Regions from separate parts of the Paenibacillus sp. CMM36 genome, predicted to be linked through region 2. Evidence: riboswitches for the same ligand, from Rfam matches in the RefSeq annotation. Region 2 holds a riboswitch; each other region holds the start of a gene.

Region 1 (3,276 bases), on a different contig from region 2:
CAACAAACCCGTTGGAGTATAAGTGTAACCAAGCTGCTGGAGACACTGCTTGGAAGTCTGTCATGGTGAGGTGTCTATAGATGCGGACTGTTATAAAAGAGGGCTGGGCGCTGGTGCGCATACGATTCTATATCGTTATCATTTTATTTCTGTATCGACTACTGTGGGGGGTGTTTCTCTATCGACTGGTGCAGTCTGCCGTTATCCCGCTATTGCTCCGTTATCCTGATCAGGGTCAAAACGAGCTGGGACAGACCTTGTTTTGGATGGAGAGCCAGATTGCTCTGATGGACAGCCGGGAAGTACATGTGTATTTGTGGATACTACTAGGGGCGACTGTACTACGCATACTAATCACTCCCTTCATTAGAGCCGGAATATATCAAAGCCTGCATACCGATGCGACTGAGCCGCAAAGCCTGTCCTTTTTCAAAGGTATGAAACGCCATGGCATGTCGTCGCTGTTGTATTACATCATCGAGTTGGGACTGCTGCTGATTCCCGCCTTTTGGGTAGTACCGAGACTCTACCCTATTGTAGCAGGTACGCTTCAATCTCCCTCTTACCTGCTGCACTTGTTGCCCTATGCCATGGGATGGATGGCATACGGATGGTTCATTCGGCAGTGCATCCTGTATATGCAACTAGGCACTGTCGGTGGTCACGCCATACTATCGTCCCTGCTCGCCTTCTTTCGCCAGCTTCTCCCAGCTGTCGGTATATCCCTTTTGCTCGGTGCTTGTGTGCTGCTGGTCTTCGGTCTATTTGGCACCGTGGCGATGATTTGGACTGGCATGCTCGCGCTCATTCTCCAACAATCGTATCATTTTGTTACTAGTCTGGTCAGACTGTGGCATATCAGTTCGCAGTACAGACTATGGCATACCGATATCTCCAGTAGAAGCTAAGCCCTTCCTTTATGTTAATCACTTCATTTCCGTCTGTCGAAAAAACTTTATGCATAACCGCGCAAACGGCACATAACTGAATACTGTTAACAAGATCTGTTCCTGGGACATTAGGAGCAGATTTTTTTTGTAACTTTTTGCAATGAAACATTTGCCAAAGCCAGCCGACTTTGTTACAATAATCGCAGTGAACTGATAGTAACAACTTTGTAATCTTTGTTGTAACCTTTATCTCAAAAATATCGTTATTGTGAATACTGCTCTCCAAGGTGCACATCTTAAGTTAAGCCTAATTCCTGGCACCTAGGAAGCGGGGGAACCAGTTTGGGTGAATTGATCTCGCAACAGAGTGGTCATAGGGGAACCTTCTACCGAATCCTTAAGCTAACCTCGCAGGCATTGGAAGGGGTATATTTTTTTTGAAGAAGAAGCTAACGATCGCAGCTATGAGTCTTGCCATTGCCTTTACATCTTTTACATTCGGTGGCGGCAGTGCATTTGCAGACTCCAAGATGGACCAGGTCATCCAAGATGCCAAAGGAACGAACTACAGAAGCGGAGGCACTACACTCGAGGGATTCGATTGCTCCGGCTTCACAATGTATGTATTCAACAAACTGGGAATTAAACTTCCGCATCAATCTGGATCACAATTCAAAATGGGATCTTCTGTATCCCGCGATGAAATGAGACCTGGGGACCTGGTGTTCTTCAACACCACAGGAAGAGGCATTTCCCATGTAGGTATCTTCGTAGGTGAAGGGAAATTTGCCCACTCCTCGACTTCACGTGGTGTAGTAGTTAGCTCACTGAACGAAAATTATTACGCTAACCGCTATGTCGGTGCAAAAAGAATTATGAGCACAGACGCTTACCATTCTGTAGCTTCAGATATTCCTGATGACGACAACGTAGAATAACTAACGCACAGCAAGCTAACTCTAGCCGCAATTTGATTCTGCCGGAATCGAATTGCGGCTTTTTATGTCCACAACATCAGCAATGATTATCATTACTGACGAACTGAAACCTCAAAAGGTTTCAATTTTAGCAAACATCGTCGGTTTTACCGTCACCGCTGGGGGAGCATATGAGCAGTAATTCCTTCTTATTGAATGTATACCCGTCTTGGGTATAAAATAAACACGCTTGCCATTCCCCTGCAACTTGTCTACAATCTGTTGTTAATGATTGAAGTACTGTAAAAGGAGGATGGAACACATGCCGGCCTCAATATCCAACTATCGGATCGTACCGATGGACGAGCATCAAGCGGCTGCAATCTGTGAGTGGCGCTATGATCCACCTTATAACATATACGGTTGGCTCCCCTGGGAACAAATGAAGGCGCTTGAGGTCGAATTTGGAAGTCCCACGCTTCGCCAAGAGCAATATGTTGCCGTACTGGATGAAGAGAACAAGCTGATGGGGTTTGCTCAATATTTTCCTATGATCGGTGTGACCCGGCTAGGCCTTGGCATGCATCCTGACAGATGCGGACATGGCAAAGGCTCTGATTTTGTCCGTGCCATTGCAGAGGAAGCCCAACGACGCAACCCGAAGAATGAAATTGATCTAGAAGTGCTCACTTGGAATGAGCGCGCTATCCGGGCCTACAAGGCGGCTGGATTTGAGCTTACAGATACCTATGAACGACAGACCCCCGATGGCAAAAAACCGTTTTATTGTATGGTATATCGTCCCGAGCACCCAACCCAGGTACTATGATAAAAGCGCCTTCGGCATACAACCACGATGTTGTATAGCGAAGGCGCTTTTATCATCATACGACAGATCATTACAAGCTCAATGACTGCTACGCATTTTTTCAAAAGCTTCATTATATTGTTGGGCTTCCTTAATATCCACGGCCATAATACCGCCATCGTCCCAAGAGGTCAAACGCAGAGTCACGGTCTTGTAATCAATCGTAATAAATGGATGATGATTGAATGCTTCAGATATAGCGGCAACTTCATCCACGAATGCAATCCCTTTCATAAAACTGGAAAAATTATATTTCCGAACGATCCAACGTCCTTCCTCCAGCTCCCAGCCCTCCAGTTTCTCCAGATGTGCTTCAATCTCTTCTTGTGTAAAAGGCATGTTACGAACTCCTCCCCGTTTATACGGAAGCCTTTCGACCGCTTAAATACGGCCAAAACTACGATATATTGGTGTACATATTACCACGGCCCCGTTGATAAATCCATAAGACGGACCTCAAATCAAAGGGACTGACGTCAGCTCCTCGTCCCCAATCAGTACATAGATACGATGCTGCTCCGGCTCATAGATCACAACGCCACTCCCTACAGTGATTGTGGGCTCTGTACCCAGTGCATAAAATAAGTCTTCTGCCAAAGCT
Region 2 (3,276 bases):
CTCATATATGTAAGTTAAAATAATTATAATATTTTTGTTTACAAATAGTTGATGAGAGAGTATAATAAATCTGTTGCCTCAATACATTATGATTTGCGGTCGTGGTGGAATGGCAGACACGCTATCTTGAGGGGGTAGTGGGCGTACGCCCGTGGAGGTTCGAGTCCTCTCGACCGCATTATATGCAAGACCTAGTTAAAAAAGCATCCTGACACGGTTTACGTGAAAGGGTGCTTTTTTTGTTAAGCATTTTCGTTATATTCTTTAGCCACGGAAGCCACGGTTGCAACAGGTCGTTTATTAACTGTGATAATGAAGAATGTCAGTTTTGCTGCAAAAGCTTCTCTATATCTCCCGCCAGTTTATCTGGAGTGGTTTGCGGTGCATAGCGCTTAAACACGTTACCTTCTCTTGTAATTAAGAATTTAGTAAAATTCCATTTGATCGCTTTGGACCCTAATACCCCCGGAGCTGTTTGGGTCAGGTAGCGAAATAAGGGGTGTGCTTGATCGCCATTGACATCTGTCTTGGCGAACATCGGAAAGGTGACACCATAATTGATCTGGCAAAACTCGGAGATCTCCTCACTGGAACCTGGCTCTTGTTTGGCAAACTGGTTGCTGGGAAATCCCAAAATTTCGAGCCCCTGTTCATGATACTGGTCATATAGCTCTTGTAGCGCTTTGTATTGGGGGGTTAACCCACATTTGCTGGCAGTGTTCACGATAAGCAGAACGTTCCCTTCAAATGTGGATAACGGAATTTGTTTCCCTTGCAGGGTTTGCGCATCATATTCATAAACGGTCATAGCATCTCTCCTCATTCAATATTCAGCAATTAAATTTTAGACAATTTAAAGAAGGGTTGCAAGCCTGGAAAAGCTGTATAAAGCCTTCAGGCGCTGTAAAATCGTATTTTGCTCAAAACAGTAAATCGCACCGCAAATGGAGCGAATTAAGTTGTTTCTTCTTATAAAAGCGGGTTAAATCGGTGTTTAGCTGGTACATATAGCGTATTTTCTTCTCTTTTTACAAAAAAAGGCCAATAACGCTTTACCCTACGCCAATATTGACATGCTTGTCATTTTCAAAAAGGGATGAAAAACAGAGATTAAAGGAGATGTGAGAAGCATAGTTGCATTGTAAGCGTTATTATTAATCTTCTATGCTCTAAAGCCCGATTTATAACCCTGCAGTTGAGCTTTACAGTCTTCCATGCGCGGGTGTATGATTCAAGACGTAATTTCAAATTAACTTGAATGAAGCAACAACGAAATGTCTATAGCGCTGAATTTTGCAGTTGCAAAAGCGGGGGAACCAATCGAGACTGTACGGCTTCGGAAGCCGTGTGTCTCATGGGGTGAATTTTCCGGTCAAGTGCCAGAAATAGGGCGACTCTCACGTCCGAATCCGACAGCTAACCTCGTAAGCGTACAGGGAGAGGCAACAAACCGCCGTGTGCAGCCATGGTTTATTTTATCATGGATATGTCAGAAGCCGGAGGAAAGCCTTTTTCCTTCGGCTTCTTTTTGTTGTCTTTTTATACCGGGAGAGGAGCTACTGATGGAAGGTCGGTTAATTATTGTCACTGCACCGAATGAAGCGGGCAGAAGTTTTGTGAAATTGCTTATTTTCAAAAAATTGGCGTTTGCAGTTCTCACGAATAGCGCCCAGGAGGAACGACAGCTCAAAAAAATGGGTGTGGAGCACATTGTCCGCATCAATACCATGCAAGCGGGAAAATGGAATTTTCCAAAAAAAGAAATTGGTAGTGTGTATTTGTTCGAGAACAGCTTGAATCTGACTTGCCGTTTCCTGCAAATATGTCGACCACTAACATCGGAATCGATCTATGTTATTACACACGGCTGTAATCCACAAGGAATTTATCGGGGATTGGGAGCGGACCATGTGATCTACACATTGAACGGAGAGGTGGGTTTTCTGCTGAACGGATAAGCACTTATGACATAGTTGTTTTATGATTTTATGATGGAATAAGAATGGCGATCTGAGGATCGATACGGAGGGTATAAACATGATGGATATATACATGCTGCTCGTCATGGCTGTGAGTTATGGAGTGATACTGCTGTTTGTACGCTGGTGTGATGCGCAGACCTCTAAAGGAGGACGAAGAGGATGATCGTTATACTCGGGCTTACGGCTATTGTGTTTATGTATTTAATCTACGCACTCCTGAACCCTGAAAAGTTCTAGTCACTTGTAGGGATAGAGCGGGCGGGAACAACAGATCTGAGCATTAAAGCATCATTGGTAGCAGGTTTTCGCAAACGTGTGCACTTCATAGATGGTCTAATCGGGTCTGTTGTTCCAAACGCAGGAGCATTTTGAAGGAGGAATAGAGGATGGAGCTGCTTCAAATTGGAATTGTGATCGTTATATTGCTGCTCTTGGTAAAGCCAATGGGTACATATATGTATCATGTATTCTCGAATGAACCGAATCGAACGGATCGGATTTTTGGCAGAACAGAAAAGCTGATTTATAAGGTAGTAGGCTTGAAGAAAGTGGAGAGCATGCGTTGGACTACGTATGTTATGAGTTTCATTGCTACGAACGTCGTGCTTGTGGCAATCAGCTACTTGCTGTTGCGTTTACAGGGAATGCTTCCCGGTAATCCGGCTGGAAACAGTAATATGGAAGCATCACTAGCTTTTAATACGGTAATCAGCTTTATGACGAATACGAATCTCCAACATTATAGCGGAGAAAGCGGGCTTACGTATCTGACACAGATGGCGTTCGTCACGATGATGATGTTCACTTCGGCTGCTTCCGGTTTTTCGGTTGCTGCGGCTTTTATGAGAGGATTGACGCGGCGCGGTGAAGGGATGGGCAATTTCTTTCAAGATTTTATTAAAGCTATTATAAGGATTTTCCTGCCACTGGCCTTTGTGCTTACGCTGGTGCTGGTGGGATTGAAGATACCACAGACGCTACAGCCTACGGCGGATCTTACGACGCTGAGCGGAACACAACAGCAAATTTCTATGGGACCCATTGCTTCTCTGGAGTCCATCAAGCATTTGGGGACGAACGGGGGCGGTTATGCGGGAGCTAACTCTGCGCATCCTTTTGAAAATCCAAGTCCTTGGACGAACGTGCTGGAAATTTTGGCAATGTGGGTAATGCTGGCTTCGTTGCCGTATACCTTTGGATTGTTTGCCCGTAATCGTAAGCAGGGCTGGATTATTTTTAGCTCCATGATGGTATTGTTTCTAATTTTTCTATCCATTACGTATGTGTCTGAGAA
Region 3 (3,276 bases), on a different contig from region 2:
AGATGGAGGCCGCACGCTCATTGGGTATGGGACGAGGCAAAGCTATGCGTCACGTCATTTTGCCACAAGCGTTTAAATCTATTTTGCCTGCTATAGGTAATGAGTTTATTACAATTATTAAAGAATCCTCCATTATTTCGACTATTGGTATGGTGGATATTATGTATCAAGCCCAGGTCATTAAGAATATTACCTACGAAGGATTAAGTCCGTTCATAATCACAGCCGCTATTTATTTTGTAATGACATTCAGCTTGTCTAAGCTGCTTGGTTTATGGGAAAGGAAGTTGAGAGCCAGTGATCACCGTTAAACAATTGCGTAAATCGTTCGGCAAGAATGAGATTTTAAAAGGCATTGATATAGATATCGCCAAAGGAGAAGTTGTCGTTATCATCGGTCCCAGCGGTTCGGGGAAGAGTACGTTTTTGCGTTGTATGAATCTGTTAGAACAGCCGACGGATGGGGAGATTTTATTTGAGGGCGAGCCGATTACAGCTCGTGGTCATAATATTAATGTAACCCGGGAAAAAATGGGGATGGTGTTCCAGCATTTTAATCTGTTCCCACACAAAACAGTGTTGCAGAACCTGACGCTTGCACCGACGCAGGTTAGAAAACAGTCAGGTAAGGAAGCGGAAAAAATTGCATTAGAACTCCTGCGTACCGTGGGGCTCGAGGATAAGAAGAATACCTATCCGAACCAGCTATCCGGTGGTCAGAAGCAACGTATTGCGATTGCGCGTGCTTTGGCCATGCAGCCGCACGTAATGCTGTTCGATGAGCCGACTTCTGCATTGGACCCTGAAATGGTTGGAGAGGTTCTGGATGTAATGAAGAAGCTCGCCGAAGGCGGTATGACAATGGTAATTGTAACGCATGAAATGGGCTTTGCCCGCGAGGTAGGCGATCGAATTATCTTTATGGATAACGGTCAAATTGTGGAGCAGGGTGCACCAGACCAGGTATTTGGCACTCCAAGCCATGATCGCACTCGTGATTTTCTTGCCAAAGTATTGTAAGAAAGTACTGATCTAATCATAAAAGAGCTCTCCGTTGACGGAGGGCTTTTCTTTTTTTGTCACCATTTCCCCATACTTTCGTAACAAATATAGATTTCTTAATGACAAAATTGTAACGAGTGTAGTATGATGTTCAGGGTTCCCAACATTTTCATGCGGATAAGGTTACAAAATTGTGATATTATGCAGTAAGCCAAAACTTACCGGGACAGCATGCGGTTAGACAAGCGCTGAAATGCTGGCCCAAACTATGGGAAGTGCGGGGGACGTAACAACGGCAGCCATTCCGATACGTCATAAGACGATGAGGAATATGCCTAGGGGTGAATTGCACGAGCATAGGGCTTCTCCTGAGTCCGAATCCGACAGCTAACTTCGCAGGCATAAAAGAGGAGGTACATATCTTTGAAACATTTAAAACATATTGGTAAAACGATGAAAATTGCGGTGCTTGCCGCAGCTATTGCAGGGTTGGCACAGACAGCTGGAATAGCGGATGCTGCCTCGCTTCACACTGCCAAAGAGGGCGATACCTTCTTTTTGCTTGCTCAGCGTTATGGAGTATCGGTAGACGAGCTAACAAAGGCTAACCCAAACATTGCCTCCAGCAATATATATGCAGGTCTGCAAATTAAGGTGCCTGGCGAAAAAAGTGTAAAGGCAGCTTCGGAATCGAAGCCGCAGCTTCTTACGGAGAAAGCAGCAGCGAATGAGGCGCCAACGATTGAAGCTTGGGGTAAAACATTCAACTATAGCAAAATAGTTGACGTTAAGGCTTCAGCGTATTCTGCCGCAGCCGATGAGAATGGTAAATGGGGCGCAGTGGACTACTACGGCAATCCGCTTAAACTAGGTACAATTGCGGTAGATCCTAACGTCATTCCGATGGGCACGAAAGTACTGGTTACAGGCTACTCCCATCCAGGTTTGCCGGATCATTCTTTTGTAGCTGTCGCTCGCGATCAGGGCAGCGCCATTACAGGAAAGCGGATTGATATCTTTATTCCAGGCAACAAATCATTTGTGAACGACTTTGGATTTCAAAATGTGAAGCTGTACGTTATTGATAAATAGCATTGTACGTATATACAGTTTAATTAAACATAATATATATTATGTAAACATAACGCCTATATCCGTATATATCTAGCTCGGACTCTTATCAGGTCCTATCCGTAAAAAGGCTGTCTTGACGAGCAGAATACTTCTGCTGGTAAGACAGCCTTTTTACGTTGCTTTAGCTTGTACCTCAATCATAAACATACTGTTATTTTCGTTCCGATGTGTGGAGTAGCCGGGGGACTGTCACAAATTTGTAGCCCTTAGCTTTTAGAGAGTGAATTAGACCCGGCAAAGCTTGGATAGTGCCTTGCAAGTTGGAACTTTGACCTCCACCAGCGTGCATTAAAATAATAGAGCCAGGCCCTGTAGCTGGAATCACATTTCGCTGAATTTGTGTTTTACTTAGTCCCTTCCAGTCGAGAGAGTCTACATTCCAGTTGACAATCATGTAGCCATGACGACGTGCCCACTTTATTTGAGGCTCTGTAATTTCACCGTAGGGTGGACGAATCAACTTGGGGCGAAAACCTGCGCTGGCTTGTAAAATACGTTCTGTTTTTGTAATCTGGTTGCGAAAGCGTTCTGGTGTAGCCTTCCTAAAATCCGGATGAGTATAGGAATGATTTCCTATAGCATGGCCTTCACGGATAATACGACGTATAATCCCCGGATGCTTTTCCGCACGGTGACCGACGATGAAAAAGGTGGCTTTGATGCCGTTGGCGTGTAATACGTCCAAAACCTGCGGCGTATACCTAGAATCGGGCACATCATCAAAGGTTAAGGCAATTTGGCGGGTGTGTGGGCCGCACATTTTAAAAATGTCCGCATGTTTTTTACGCAACATTGCTAATGTAGGAGTAGCTCGATCTGTACTCAGATGTACAGAAGAAGCAACAGCTGCTTCCTTGGGATGGGGCGTTCCGATCTTGGGAGGCGCATCCGCGTGAACGGGTAAACTTGAAAATGCTAGTAACAGTGCCAAGCATGGCAACACTCCCCTGTACGGCATATGTATCCCCCCTTTTCGTGCAGTGGTACCTAGTGGTGCTCTCGACTATTATGTACCTGTCCTATTAAAAATATGCTGGTTACCAAGTTAGGCTCATAAACGTCTGGAAAGAAGTTCGCGATGAAATGATTATCAATGAAGATGATGGAGCTAAACGTACATATTCTCTTAAACATGACCGA

The links. Region 2 has a riboswitch for cyclic di-AMP ahead of ACWA2B_RS01430 (hypothetical protein). Riboswitches for the same ligand answer to the same signal wherever they lie in the genome.
Region 1: another riboswitch for cyclic di-AMP. It lies ahead of ACWA2B_RS21320 (C40 family peptidase); the one in region 2 lies ahead of ACWA2B_RS01430 (hypothetical protein).
Region 3: another riboswitch for cyclic di-AMP. It lies ahead of ACWA2B_RS13995 (3D domain-containing protein); the one in region 2 lies ahead of ACWA2B_RS01430 (hypothetical protein).

Annotation. Positions count from the first base shown of each region.
Region 1 is NZ_JBSEDY010000012.1:159,890-163,165, forward strand. It holds gene ACWA2B_RS21310 (M1 family metallopeptidase) at 1-69, shown strand, start outside; gene ACWA2B_RS21315 (hypothetical protein) at 81-908, shown strand; cyclic di-AMP (ydaO/yuaA leader) riboswitch at 1,185-1,322, shown strand; gene ACWA2B_RS21320 (C40 family peptidase) at 1,328-1,828, shown strand; gene ACWA2B_RS21325 (GNAT family N-acetyltransferase) at 2,130-2,636, shown strand; gene ACWA2B_RS21330 (4a-hydroxytetrahydrobiopterin dehydratase) at 2,715-3,014, opposite strand; gene ACWA2B_RS21335 (hypothetical protein) at 3,132-3,276, opposite strand, start outside.
Region 2 is NZ_JBSEDY010000001.1:270,891-274,166, forward strand. It holds tRNA gene ACWA2B_RS01420 (tRNA-Leu) at 96-178, shown strand; gene ACWA2B_RS01425 (glutathione peroxidase) at 323-808, opposite strand; cyclic di-AMP (ydaO/yuaA leader) riboswitch at 1,275-1,447, shown strand; gene ACWA2B_RS01430 (hypothetical protein) at 1,563-1,958, shown strand; gene ACWA2B_RS01435 (potassium-transporting ATPase subunit F) at 2,142-2,219, shown strand; gene kdpA (potassium-transporting ATPase subunit KdpA) at 2,369-3,276, shown strand, end outside.
Region 3 is NZ_JBSEDY010000006.1:37,834-41,109, forward strand. It holds gene ACWA2B_RS13985 (ABC transporter substrate-binding protein/permease) at 1-311, shown strand, start outside; gene ACWA2B_RS13990 (amino acid ABC transporter ATP-binding protein) at 298-1,020, shown strand; cyclic di-AMP (ydaO/yuaA leader) riboswitch at 1,251-1,419, shown strand; gene ACWA2B_RS13995 (3D domain-containing protein) at 1,426-2,094, shown strand; gene ACWA2B_RS14000 (polysaccharide deacetylase family protein) at 2,288-3,094, opposite strand.